4 regions of the Priestia filamentosa genome follow, and region 1 is predicted to be linked to each of the others. Evidence: riboswitches for the same ligand, from Rfam matches in the RefSeq annotation. Region 1 holds a riboswitch; each other region holds the start of a gene.

Evidence for each region. Region 1 has a riboswitch for thiamine pyrophosphate ahead of B9N79_RS17545 (YkoF family thiamine/hydroxymethylpyrimidine-binding protein). Riboswitches for the same ligand answer to the same signal wherever they lie in the genome.
Region 2: another riboswitch for thiamine pyrophosphate. It lies ahead of B9N79_RS10735 (solute carrier family 23 protein); the one in region 1 lies ahead of B9N79_RS17545 (YkoF family thiamine/hydroxymethylpyrimidine-binding protein).
Region 3: another riboswitch for thiamine pyrophosphate. It lies ahead of B9N79_RS18750 (acetylornithine deacetylase); the one in region 1 lies ahead of B9N79_RS17545 (YkoF family thiamine/hydroxymethylpyrimidine-binding protein).
Region 4: another riboswitch for thiamine pyrophosphate. It lies ahead of thiC (phosphomethylpyrimidine synthase ThiC); the one in region 1 lies ahead of B9N79_RS17545 (YkoF family thiamine/hydroxymethylpyrimidine-binding protein).

Annotation. Positions count from the first base shown of each region.
Region 1 covers NZ_FXAJ01000004.1:279,214-282,348, forward strand. The annotation lists gene B9N79_RS17535 (ABC transporter ATP-binding protein) at 1-454, opposite strand, end outside; gene B9N79_RS17540 (ECF transporter S component) at 429-1,037, opposite strand; gene B9N79_RS17545 (YkoF family thiamine/hydroxymethylpyrimidine-binding protein) at 1,034-1,645, opposite strand; TPP riboswitch at 1,743-1,846, opposite strand; gene B9N79_RS17550 (DUF418 domain-containing protein) at 1,914-3,131, opposite strand.
Region 2 covers NZ_FXAJ01000002.1:742,888-746,022, reverse strand. The annotation lists gene allD (ureidoglycolate dehydrogenase) at 215-1,228, shown strand; TPP riboswitch at 1,329-1,437, shown strand; gene B9N79_RS10735 (solute carrier family 23 protein) at 1,675-3,000, shown strand; gene B9N79_RS10730 (LuxE/PaaK family acyltransferase) at 2,997-3,135, shown strand, end outside.
Region 3 covers NZ_FXAJ01000005.1:198,417-201,551, forward strand. The annotation lists gene tenA (thiaminase II) at 1-668, opposite strand, end outside; gene B9N79_RS18750 (acetylornithine deacetylase) at 655-1,947, opposite strand; TPP riboswitch at 2,033-2,134, opposite strand; gene B9N79_RS18755 (hypothetical protein) at 2,176-2,433, opposite strand; gene csrA (carbon storage regulator CsrA) at 2,531-2,758, opposite strand; gene fliW (flagellar assembly protein FliW) at 2,746-3,135, opposite strand, start outside.
Region 4 covers NZ_FXAJ01000008.1:83,061-86,195, reverse strand. The annotation lists gene thiC (phosphomethylpyrimidine synthase ThiC) at 1-1,763, opposite strand, end outside; TPP riboswitch at 1,908-2,020, opposite strand; gene B9N79_RS21765 (fructosamine kinase family protein) at 2,093-2,962, opposite strand; gene B9N79_RS21760 (NAD(P)H-hydrate dehydratase) at 3,015-3,135, opposite strand, start outside.

The sequences.
Region 1 (3,135 bases):
GACCTCCAGATAGAATTGAAATAGAGCTTTGTTTATAAGGAAGAAGTCCAACAAGGGAGAGCATTTCATCAATTCGCTCTTCCATGTTTTCTTTTGGATAGTTAATATTTTCAAGCCCAAAAGCAACTTCATCTTCGAGCGTTAACATACAAAACTGATTATCTGGATTTTGAAATACTACCCCTACATATTGGCAGGCTTCTCCAGTTTCAAAGGAAGAAAGGTCTCTTCCGAAAATTTGTACTTCTCCATTCAAACTACCGTCAACAGCCTCTGGATACAATCCATTAAGGCAAAGCGTGAGGGTACTTTTGCCTGCACCACTTGGTCCTAATACAAAAATACTGTCACCTTTAGAGGCTGAAAAGGAAATATTCTTCAGCTTTTTTTCTTCATCTTCTTCAAATGAAAAACTTAAATTTTTAACATTAAGAGGCAGTCGATTTTCGATCATTTTTTGTTCCCACCCGTTTTTTATGTTCTTTTCCAAGCGCAAACCCATTTAAAACACCTGTGTTTGCCAATTGATCACTTAGCCATTTACCAAGTAAACCAGCGAGAAGAGCTCCGCTGACAAGTCGGACAGTAAGCATTGTACTAACATAAGAAGGGTCAAGAGCATTGTAGCCGGACAAGAAATAGCCCATAATAAAGCTTGTTACAGAGGCACCCATACCAGCTAGCATAAGAATCGGCAGCGAGTATCGTTTCCAACCAGTAGCTGCGAATACAAGCTCAGGACCTATCCCTTGGACAACTCCTGTTAAAAGAAGACGAGGACCTGAGGCGTTTCCAATCAGCAGTTCAACAGCAGCAGCAATTGTTTCTGAAATGAGGGCTGCTCCTGGTTTTCTAATGATATAGGCTGTAATAATTGAAACGATAAACCATATTCCGAAAATAAATTCATATACTAAGAGTCCGAACATTCCAAATAAAATGTTTCCAAGCTGTGTGAAAAGAAGGTACACAACAGCAAACACAACAGCTAATGCCGACATTACGACAATTTCTTTTAGTTTCCAGCTCTTTGTCATTTTCCATCACCAGGCTTTCTTTTTGTTGAAGGGCTGTTTGCTGATAAGTTGACGGTCATTACAACGTGACTTGCTTCTTTGTGAGAAGAAAGAAAAGCATCCTTAATTGTCCTGAAAATAGTGTGCGTATCGCCATCAAGATGTGTTGCATAGTGAACACCAGCAACAAATACTCCCTCGTCTTTTGCTGTGTTAACGCCATCCACAATCACGTCCATATAGTGAGGAATCCCCATTGGATAAAGAGCGAACTGCATAGCTGTTTCAATCGAAATATCCTTGCTTTTCTCCTCGTTTAAGAGCACATCATCTTCGGATAAGTAAACATCACCTTCAGAATCTCCAGGACATCCAACAGAGAAGGAACCATTCAATACAACGTGAGTTCCTGTTTTAGCTGCATGAAGATAAATAGCTTTTACAACGTCGAAAACATGTTCATTCCTTCCGCGTACACATGTGCTCACATTATCCGTTTTAATCCATACTTTTGATGTATCAACCTCTCTTAGCGCCGTTTTAATCACTTCAATAAAGTTATCGCACATTGGATAAAGAGAGAAGCGACATCCATAGATCCTACTTGTTCCACAAAGCTGTTCATTCATTTCTACTTCCTCCTAAAAGTTTATGAACACAAAAAAACTGCATCTTAAGGAAGATGCAGTAAAATAGACAAAAATGTAGAGTCAATCAACATAAAAGTCGTATATTGCTACACTTCCCCACGCTAGTATTATCTAGATCGGGTTATAAGGGATCGGAACAAAAATTCACATCTCAGCTAATTAGCACCCCTAGTGCGTTGTACTATACAGTTTTTTCGCTTATACACATCATAAAAGAAAGATACTTTTTTGTAAATAGAAAGATAGATTACAGACCAGCGGAAATTTGCGTAGGCCGCTTTTTTTTCTTTCTTTTAATGCTAGGAATCTTCAAATATGTCCAAAGTCTCCAAATCCATTCTAAAGGTCCAATAATGAAGAATTGGAGCCACAGTTTGCTAAGGAAAAGCTGAATCGTAAAGAAAACAAGGGTAAATACGATACCGCTTGTAACCCCTACTTTACTGAATAATCCAAATCCATATCCATAAAAAAGGAAGGTAAAGAAGATGGATTGAGAAAGATAGTTTGTTAGAGAAAGTTTTCCAGCTCGAGCTAACGCATTAGATAGCTTTTTCCATCGATTACTATAGGTTAAAAGAGCAATGCTTGAAATATAAAAAATGGCGACAAGAGGAGCTCCTAATGAAGCACTAAGACCTTCTAAACTTTCATTTTGCAAAAATTGTGGGACGATTTTTAATGGAAATCCAATGAGAAGAGAAATCCACCACATTTTCTTATAAAGAGAAACATAGCGATCTGGCTCATGCAGCCACCTCTTAGCAGCAACATATGCTCCTAAAAAGAACATAGGAAGAGAAGCAAGAACACCAAAGATACCAAAAGCAATCATCTCTCCATCGCTTGTATCTTCAAAAGGCATACTATTGTTTCTAAAATGAACAACTTCACTATAAGAGCCTGTTGCATATACTTCTTTTTCTTGTGCAAGGTAGGAAGGACTTGCTTCTAGAGTATCTTCACTTCCTTCCTCGGCAGGAATAAATGAAAAGGCGCTCATCAAACCGATAATTACAAGAGCAATTGTAAGCCATACTTTTGGTTTGCACCAGAGAAACAAAAATAAACAAAAGCCGCATAAAGCGTAAGATGTTAAAATATCACCTTCCCAAATATAAGTTCCATGTAAAAGTCCAAATGCGAGAAGAAGAAGGAGGCGGCGTAAGTAAACGGTCCAAAAACGTCGCTGTTTTTCTCGACTTCGATCTCTTAAAATCATAACACCAAATCCAAATAGAAAAGAAAAAAGGGTTACAAAGCTTCCGGTACCGAAAATATTAATGAAGGAGGCTGAAATCTTTTCCAATCCTTGAGCTGTTTCAATATATTCATATTCACCAAATAGTCCATATTGAAAAATGAGCATATTAACAAGCAAAATTCCAAAGAGAGCAAAGCCTCTCATTGTATCAACAGAAGAAATTCGTTCAGCACCTCTGAGAGGGGAAAGAGCATTTTTCATATAT
Region 2 (3,135 bases), on a different contig from region 1:
AGATGATCTGTTTTTTCATTATCCTTTCTTGCATAGTCCTATATAGATGCGTTTTGTTTATTTCTATCTAGTTCTCTAAGCGGGGAATTTTCACATATTTACCGCTAGTTATCCCTCCCATTCCTTTGAAAAAGCTAATTTAAGAAGGAAAATTCAAAAAGGCCATGAAGATTAAAAAAGAAGACGAAAATGCTAAAAAGGGGAGTTTAGCCAAATGACAGATGTAATTGTTGCTTATCATCAATTAAAGGAACTTGTTGGAAAGAAATTAACAAAGGCTGGTCTTCGCCAAGATCATGCGACTGTAGTAGCAGATGTTTTGATTCACGCAGACTTAAGAGGAGTCAGTTCTCATGGTGTACTAAGAACGGAACATTATGTTAAACGCTTAACCGAAGGAGGGCTAAACCCTAGTCCCCAATTTTCTATAAGAGATACAGCTCCATCTGCTGCTGTTTTTGATGGTGATGATGGCATGGGTCATGTAGTTGCTAAGGAAGCGATGAGCCACGCTATCAAATTAGCAAATAAAAACGGAATTGGGATGGTAACAGCTATTAACAGCAGTCACTGCGGGGCATTGTCTTATTTTGCCCAGCAAGCTGCCCAACATAAAATGATTGGTATGGTTATGACTCATACAGATAAAGTAGTGGTGCCATTTGGTGGAGCTAATCCTTTTTTTGGTACAAACCCAATCGCATTTGGTTTTCCTGCTCTTGAACATAAACCAGTGATTCTTGATATGGCTACAAGCAATGTCGCCTTTGGGAAAGTCCTTCATGCGCGCGAAGCTGGTACCTCTATTCCTTCTGATTGGGGAGTGGACGGTAACGGAAAGCCGACTACAGATCCACACAAAGTAAAAGCCTTGCTGCCATTTGCTGGGCCTAAAGGTTATGGACTTGCGATGGTAGTGGATGTGCTTTCAGGTCTACTTGCTGGAGCAGCATTTGGTCCTCATATTACTGCAATGTATGGTGACTATTCAAAGAAACGTAAACTTGGACATTTCTTATGTGCCATTAACCCGGCTATTTTCACTGATCATGATACATTTCTAGCCAATATGGATCAAATGATAAAGGAACTTCATGAAATAACACCTGCCGAGGGGTTTTCAAAGGTCATGGTACCAGGAGAGCCTGAGCAAGTAAAAGAGGAAATGAGACTGAGAGAAGGAGTTCCTGTAACTGAAACTGTCTATGATTATTTATCAAAAGAGTAGAGGCTAATCTATTTTTATAGACTATAAAGTTTCCTACCATTATATGAGTCTTTACTTATCTAGATTTTAAAGTTATTATTAGAGTCGATAAATAAATATACAATTCTACTAGGGGTGCCCGAAACGGGGCTGAGAGAAAAACCGATGTTTTTTAACCCTTTGGACCTGATCTGGATTATACCAGCGTAGGAAAGTAGCTAAGATAAACATTATTCTTTATTACTATACTATACCAGGTCCAAAAGTGGGCCTGGTTTTTATTATGCTCTATTTTCGTTTGGAGTGCTTTTAGAGCCAACCTATTTTAAAAAATCCTAGAAAAAATAGGCACTTGAACGGATTAACTGAGATAAAGCAGAAGGGGGAATTTATGTAATAAAACAAAATATCCGTTTTTATGGCAGCCTAGATCAGAATTGTAAACACTACAGCGTAAGGAGACAGCTATGAAGGAAGAAGCAAAAGATACTACTAATCATTATGAAGAAAAGATAGCATTGGATGAAAAATTGTCGTCTTCAAAAACCTTTCTCTATGGATTGCAGCATGTTTGTGTTTCAAACGTTTGGCTAGATCCTATCTTTGTTGCTGCAATGATCGGTTTACCTCTTTCACAATCGGCAAATATCGTAAGTGCTATATTCATTGTAGCTGGGTTAGTGACATTAATTCAGGCTACTAAGCTAGTAAAATTACCTATTGTGCAGGGACCGTCCGCTGCTTTTGATTCGGTTATGATTGCAGCAGGTAAAGCGAACGGCTTAGCTGCTGCGAGCGGGGGGATTTTTTTAAGTGCAATTATTGTGTTTATTTTATCTATTACAGGTATTATCGGCCGTTTAAAGTCGTTATTTACCCCTGTCATTTCAGGGACCGTTATTTTTCTTGTTGGAATATCTTTATCAGAGTTCACTCTATCTGAATTCTTAGGAGGGGCGCCTGGGGATGAATCATTTGCAAGTCCATCAACATTAACGTTATCAATTACAACCTCCCTCATCGTATTAAGTTTATCTCTTTTTGGTAAAGGATTATGGAAATCTTTTTCCTTTTTAATTGCACTAGTTGTTGGAGACATGCTTGCCGTTATGCTTGGAAAAGCTGATTTCTCTCTAATTGAAAGTAAACCATGGTTTGGAATTCCACAGTTTCTTCCATATGGAAATTTAACGTTTCAGTGGGAACCCTTTTTAACTTTCTTTGTCGTATATATTGTAGCCATTATTGAAGCAATGGGAGTATACCAAGCTTCAGGTGAAATGCTGAATACTGAAATTAATAAAAAACGAATTCGCAATGGGTTTGCGGGCGAAGCCGCTGGTTCATTCCTATCTTCCCTTATTGGAGGATTCCCTACTACTGCGTATGCTCAAAATGTCGGATTACTGAGATTGACAGGGGTAGCTTCAAGATATCCGGTTATGGTGGCTGGGTGTATTTTCCTCCTGTTTGGATTCTTTCCGAAAGTTGGAGCGTTACTTGCTTTAACACCCTCTCCTGTTGTAGGAGGAATCTTTTTGCCTGCTGCGGCTACACTTGTGTCTACAGGTATTTCTATTCTTACTAAAGCGGAAAATACGGACAAAAATTATCTTATCATCGGATTATCCATATTGCTTGCACTTTCATTACCCCATTATTCCGGTAATATAGATGGAATCTTAGGTACAATGCTTTCTAATAGTTTATTAATTGGAGCATTCACTACTATCTTTCTACAACTAATACTTATAACTATACCTAATAGACTGAAAAGAGGGCGTTTAGAATGAGAGAAGATTCAAAAAAGGTTACAGATGAAATTTTACAGTTTATCGAAAGCAATGCACAAGAAAAGCAAACGAATCCTGATATTGCTGAATCAACATATAATGAGCTAGCACTAAAATTGTTTCAATATCAGTTTA
Region 3 (3,135 bases), on a different contig from region 1:
TCTTCAGGCCACGTTTCTCCGCGATAAGCCATATCCCAAAAAAGAAATTCAAATCGACTTGTATTTAGAAAAATCTCCTCTAGTTTCTTTCTTTCTTCCTTTGATTTTCCTATTGCTAATTTGTTCATTAAGTCTTTTAACCAATTTGAAAGTTCACCAAATTCATTTGAACTGTACATCTCTACCCATTCTCCGTAAAACTCATGTTCAAGAGCTCCTGGAATTTCAGCTAATTCCTTTCCAATTTCGCTATAGCTCCACATGCAAGGAAGAAGGGCTGCTACAAGTTCGGCAAGTGTACCATTTTGAGCAACTTGCAGCATATAATGCGTGTAGGCAAGTGTTGAGGAAGCAGGCTGAGCCTTTTCAAGCTCTTCCTCTGAAATAGCAAATTTTTTCGCATATTGTCGATGAAGATCCATTTCGACATTCAACGTAGAATGTAATATTTCTCCAAATTTACCCATTGTTTCAACATCAGTCGCTTTTACACTTCCAAGTGCAAAAAGTTTTGCGTAGTCAATGAGATAGAGATAGTCCTGAATCATATAATGACGAAAACTTTCTTTTGGAAGAGTGCCATGACCAATTCCTTGAACAAATGGATGCTTATGATTTGCGTCCCAAATGTGTTTGGCTTTTGCATAAAGTTCTTCACAAAATGTCATTTATTCCCCCCCTTTTGGTATGACACCAGTTATAAATAAATTCAATTAATACTTTTGTGAAATCTACTAAACTCTCAATTGATACTCGTTCATTTATGGCATGTGCATACTTTGTTTCCCCCGGTCCATAAATAACGGTTGGGATTCCTGCTTCCCCTAACCATCCTCCGTCTGTGACAGAGGTAGACATTTCTATTTCAACTTGTTTTTTCAAAATCTCTTTGTGGACATGCTGAAGCATTTTCACTCCATCATAAGTTTCATCAATTTCAAGTGCAGGAAATATTTCTCCTCTTTCCTCGATCATCGATGCTCCCCCCCACTTAAAGCTTGGAGGATGATCCCTTAACCATAGGTCACCATGAGACATTCTTAAAATATAATCTTCAATTTCTTTTGTTACACTCTCGTAAGTTTCATTTGGATAGAAATGCACTGTAATCCACAGACGACACTCATCAGCTACAAAAGCAGGGTGTCTTCCTCCTTCAATAACAGCAGGATTAATTGTTGTTGTTCCAGGGAGAAAACCATCATAAGTTTTTATGACCATCCAATGTCTTTCGAGTTCATTGAGCCAGTTAATAATTTTCATCATTTTCTCAATTGCACTCGCTCCAACCGCTTCCCCTCCCGCTGCAATCATATGTCGTCGTGCTCCATCATGAAACGTTTGATCACTTTTTACCGTAATCCATCCTGTAATTACACCGCCCTGACCACGAATAACCATTTCACTTGTATCCACAACAAGCGCAAAATCAGCACTATACCCTCTTTCACAGCACTGTTTCGTTCCTGCTTCTCCCACTTCCTCCCCAATCACAGATTGAAAAATTACATCACCGGGAAGTTCTACTCCATGATTTTCTAACAATTCTAATGCAAAAAGAGCACAACCTAATCCACCTTTCATATCGGAAGTTCCCCTGCCGAAGAGATATCCATCTCGTACAAAAGGAAGGAATGGATCACGTTCCCACTGCTCGTTTTCATCCACTTGAGCCACATCTATATGGCCGTTAATAATTAAGCTGTTATACTCCTCACTATTCTTCCCCTTTTTAACTCCCACAACATTTGGATCGTTTTCATAAACATCCCACATTTCAACTGTGAATTTATTTTGTTTAAGCTTTTTTGCCACAAATTCTTGTGCTTCCTTTGTATTACGGGCAGGAGGGGCAGGTGTTTTAAATTTTACGAGTTTCTCAATAAGTGAGATTAGCTCTTCTTTCCTCAACTCTACTTCTCCTAAAATCTTTTCTATATGTTCCATACTTTCACTCCTTATTAGAGCGAAGGAAACGAAAAAACCCCTTCACGATGTGAAAGGGTGTGATTATGTACGAATGCTAAATAAAACAATTCGCCAACCACTTCCCTTCGCTAGCATTACCTAGATCAGGTGTAAGGGTTAAGACACTTGTCTCTCTCAGCTTTTTACAGCACCCCTAGTAGCCTTACTTCTCTATTATTATCATAATACTTTTTTTATTGCAAACATTCAGGATAACAGCTTAATCATAAGAAAGATAAAAATAGCTCCTCCAATTAAAATGCGTCTAAGTCCTTTTCCCTTTGAACTTTTCAATTTATGTAACCCCCAAATGATAAAAGAAATTCCTAGTGTCGCACCCATCAAGTCTAAAAAAAGTTCCCTCGACGTTATAAGCGCAAGAAGGGGAAACAAAACGGTTAAGAAAGCAAAAAATAAACCTATAACGAAAAGTGATAGATTTCGTTCGTAATTTCCATAAGACATTGCGTTCCTCCTTTACAAAAATACTAACAAAAAGAGGTTTAGGATGATATAGGAACGTCGCCTTGTTTTATTAAAAAAGCCCTTTAGGAGGACTCTCTTAAGGTGTGTTCATATTCTTAAATATATTTATAAGATTTTCTTTAAGACTTGCAGCTTGCTCATTTTCCGTTTGGATTGCTTCGTACACTTCTTGCCTATGAACTTCAATATGTTTGGGCGCATTGATTCCTAGCTTAATTTGTTCTCCATCAATATCTACAATTTTCAGTTCAATATCTTCCCCAATTCGAATACTTTCGCCAACTTTCCGTGTTAAGACAAGCAAAAAGATTCCCCCTGCTTCATCCTCTTCTGAAAGAGTGGATGTTTAGTTTTATAATCCGTGTCTGTTAAAATAATTTGTCTTCCTCTTTTTTGTTCACGATTTAAAATAAGCGGTGCTTGTAAATTAATAGTAGACTCTAAAAATGGGTCCATCATTGTTACAAAAGCATAGACCATTACATTTTTCTCTGAGGTAATATCGAGTTCTGTCATATAGTGGGAAGCTAGGTTGAAGTCATATTCTTTATAAAAAGCAAACGGGTCTGTAATCACAAAAGCTAAATCTGGTGTTTTTAAAGACTGAAGTAAAAAGAAGATGTCCTCATCATTGAGAGGTAAAAGAGTAAATTTCTCTTCTTCCAAGAAACCAGGAATACC
Region 4 (3,135 bases), on a different contig from region 1:
TAAAGATGTGAACCTTCCTTTTTAAATGTTTCAGATTTCTCTTTCATGCCTTCTTCTCTAATTTCTTCTATACTCTTGTCTTTTAATTTCGCCATTGAGCGAATATCGTGAGAAATTCTCATGGAGCAAAACTTCGGGCCACACATTGAACAAAAGTGTGCTGTTTTTGCACCTTCTGCTGGTAGAGTTTCATCATGAAATTCCCTTGCACGTTCAGGATCAAGTGAAAGATTAAATTGATCATCCCATCGAAATTCAAAGCGTGCTTTAGAAAGAGCATCATCTCTGTCTTGAGCTCCTTTATGACCTTTAGCAAGATCTGCCGCATGTGCTGCAATTTTGTAAGAGATAACTCCTTCTCTTACATCATCTTTGTTGGGCAACCCAAGGTGTTCCTTTGGGGTAACATAACAAAGCATAGCAGTACCAAACCAACCGATCATTGCTGCTCCAATAGCAGATGTAATATGGTCATAGCCTGGTGCAATATCAGTTGTTAATGGTCCTAATGTATAAAAAGGAGCTTCATGACAAATATCCATTTGTTTATCAACATTCTCTTTTATTTTATGCATTGGTACGTGTCCAGGCCCTTCAATCATTACTTGAACATCATGCTTCCATGCAATTTTTGTAAGCTCCCCTAGCGTCTCTAGCTCGGCAAACTGTGCTTCATCATTCGCATCCTTAATGGAGCCTGGACGAAGGCCATCACCAAGCGAAACAGCAATATCATAACGTTTTAAAGTTTCACAAATCTCTTCGAAATGCGTATAGAGAAAATTCTCTTCATGATAAGCAAGACACCACTGAGCTAAAATAGATCCCCCTCTTGATACAATCCCTGTTGTTCGATTAACCGTGAGTGGGATATAACGTAGTAAAACACCAGCATGAATTGTAAAGTAGTCAACACCCTGTTCTGCTTGTTCGATAAGTGTATCGCGATAGATTTCCCACGTTAAATTTTCTGCAATCCCTTGTACTTTCTCAAGTGCTTGATAAATTGGAACAGTACCAACTGGAACTGGTGAATTTCTTATAATCCACTCCCGCGTTGTGTGAATGTCTTTCCCTGTAGAAAGATCCATAATCGTATCTGCGCCCCATTTTGTTGCCCACGTCATCTTCTCTACCTCTTCTTCTATAGAAGAACTAACAGCAGAGTTGCCGATGTTCGCATTAATCTTCGTATAAAAGTTCCGGCCAATAATCATTGGTTCACTTTCAGGATGATTAATATTCGATGGGATAATTGCTCTTCCTTCCGCAACTTCTTTTCGTACAAACTCTGCCTCTACTCCCTCTCGAATTGCAATAAACTCCATTTCCCGGGTAATAATCCCTTTTTTGGCATAGTGCATTTGTGTAACATTCTTTCCTTTACACGCTCTGAACGGGTGCTTGATTACATTCGGATAACAGGCAATATTTTGTTTTTGATTTTCACTTCGGTATCCGTTATCCTCTGGTTTGATCTCTCGTTTTTCATATTTTTCTACATCTCCTCTGTCCATAATCCATGCCTCTCGAACACGAGGTAACCCTTTCGTAATATCCACTTCACAATCTTCATCACTATAAATTCCGCTTGTATCATAAACACGAATTGGTTCATTTTTTTCATGTTTGCTATCTGTTTTTGTATCACTTTGTTTAATCTCTCTCATTGGTACTTGAATACTATGATGTTCACCTTCTACATACACTTTCTTACTGTTTGGAAATGTTGATTGCAATGGAATGTTTACTTTTTTCGACATATAAATCTTCCTCCTTAGTATTGTTGTTAGGCTACACCTTTGGAGGAGATGAAATAGCAGAAGTTTTTTCTTAAAATAAAAATTGGGTTCTCTAATATAGAGAACCCAATTGGATATGTAGAAAAAAACGCAATTCACTTTCTTACGTTATCTCTCCTACTTCCCTCCGCTGGTATAACCCAGATCAGGTTCGAAGAGTCAGAAAGATTTTGTCTTTCCTCTCAGCCCACAAAATTAGGGCTCCCCTAGTAGTAAAATATTGAATATTCAGTTTACATTTCGAACTATAGCATATCTAGTAAATGATGTAAACTACTCTTTTTTCTTTTTCACCCTACATAATAGCGCCAAACTCGGTCTACAGACCTTCCGTAAGCTTCTCCAAAAAGATTTAGATGAACAAGTAAATAAAAAAGTTGATAGAGTGTTTTTCTTTCCTCATACTCTGGAGAAAGTGGCCGAACTTCTTGATAAGCTTGATAAAATGCTGAAGAAAATCCACCAAAAAGTTCAGTAAAAGAAAGTTCAAATTCAGAATGACCATAAAATACTGAGGGATCAATCAAATAAGGATCTCCTGTTTTACCAACAATCCAATTTCCTCCCCAAAGATCTCCATGAAGTAAAGAAGCCTCACAAGAATGAGGAAGCCATTTCTCCATTTTCTCAAGAAGTTCATAAAGCCCTGCTTCTCGTTCCTGATAAAGGTACCCCTTTTTCTTTGCAAGTTCTATTTGAGGAAGAAGACGATTTTTCGTGTAATATTCTGCCCATTTATCATAGTATTGATTTGGCTGTTCAATCATCCCAATGTACGAAGGATGATGAAAACCAAACTTATCTTTACTTACACTATGCATAAGTGCAAGCTGTCTGCCAAGAAGCTCTTCTGTTTTTCCATTTTTCTCTCCTTGGATCCATTCTAAAATAAGCCATCCTTCTCCGCTTTCTGTTGATTCATGAAAGTCATACACATTTGGGACCTGAATAACACCTGTTTCTTTGATTTTCGTTAGGCCCTGAACTTCTTGTTGAAAAAAACCAGGAGGTGTAGAATTATTATACTTAATAAAATATTCTTCTTTCTCTGTTTTCACATAAGAGGCCTGATTGATATCACCACCGGAAACAGGCCTGATTAATTGAATTGGTGAAGTGTCCCCTCTATTATAAATAGCTTGTTTAATGAACTTTTCCAATCCTTCTAACTCCCCTTTCCTCTTAAAACCTTAAAAGAAAATGGTTCACATTTCAGTATCCAGTAGAATACTCCTTTTCTCTATATAATTCATGAAGCAGTGGAGAAATTCCTTCAATAATGTCTGTAGCTAGTACATCTAATGGGGAATGTGTAGATGCTACTAGTTGATCT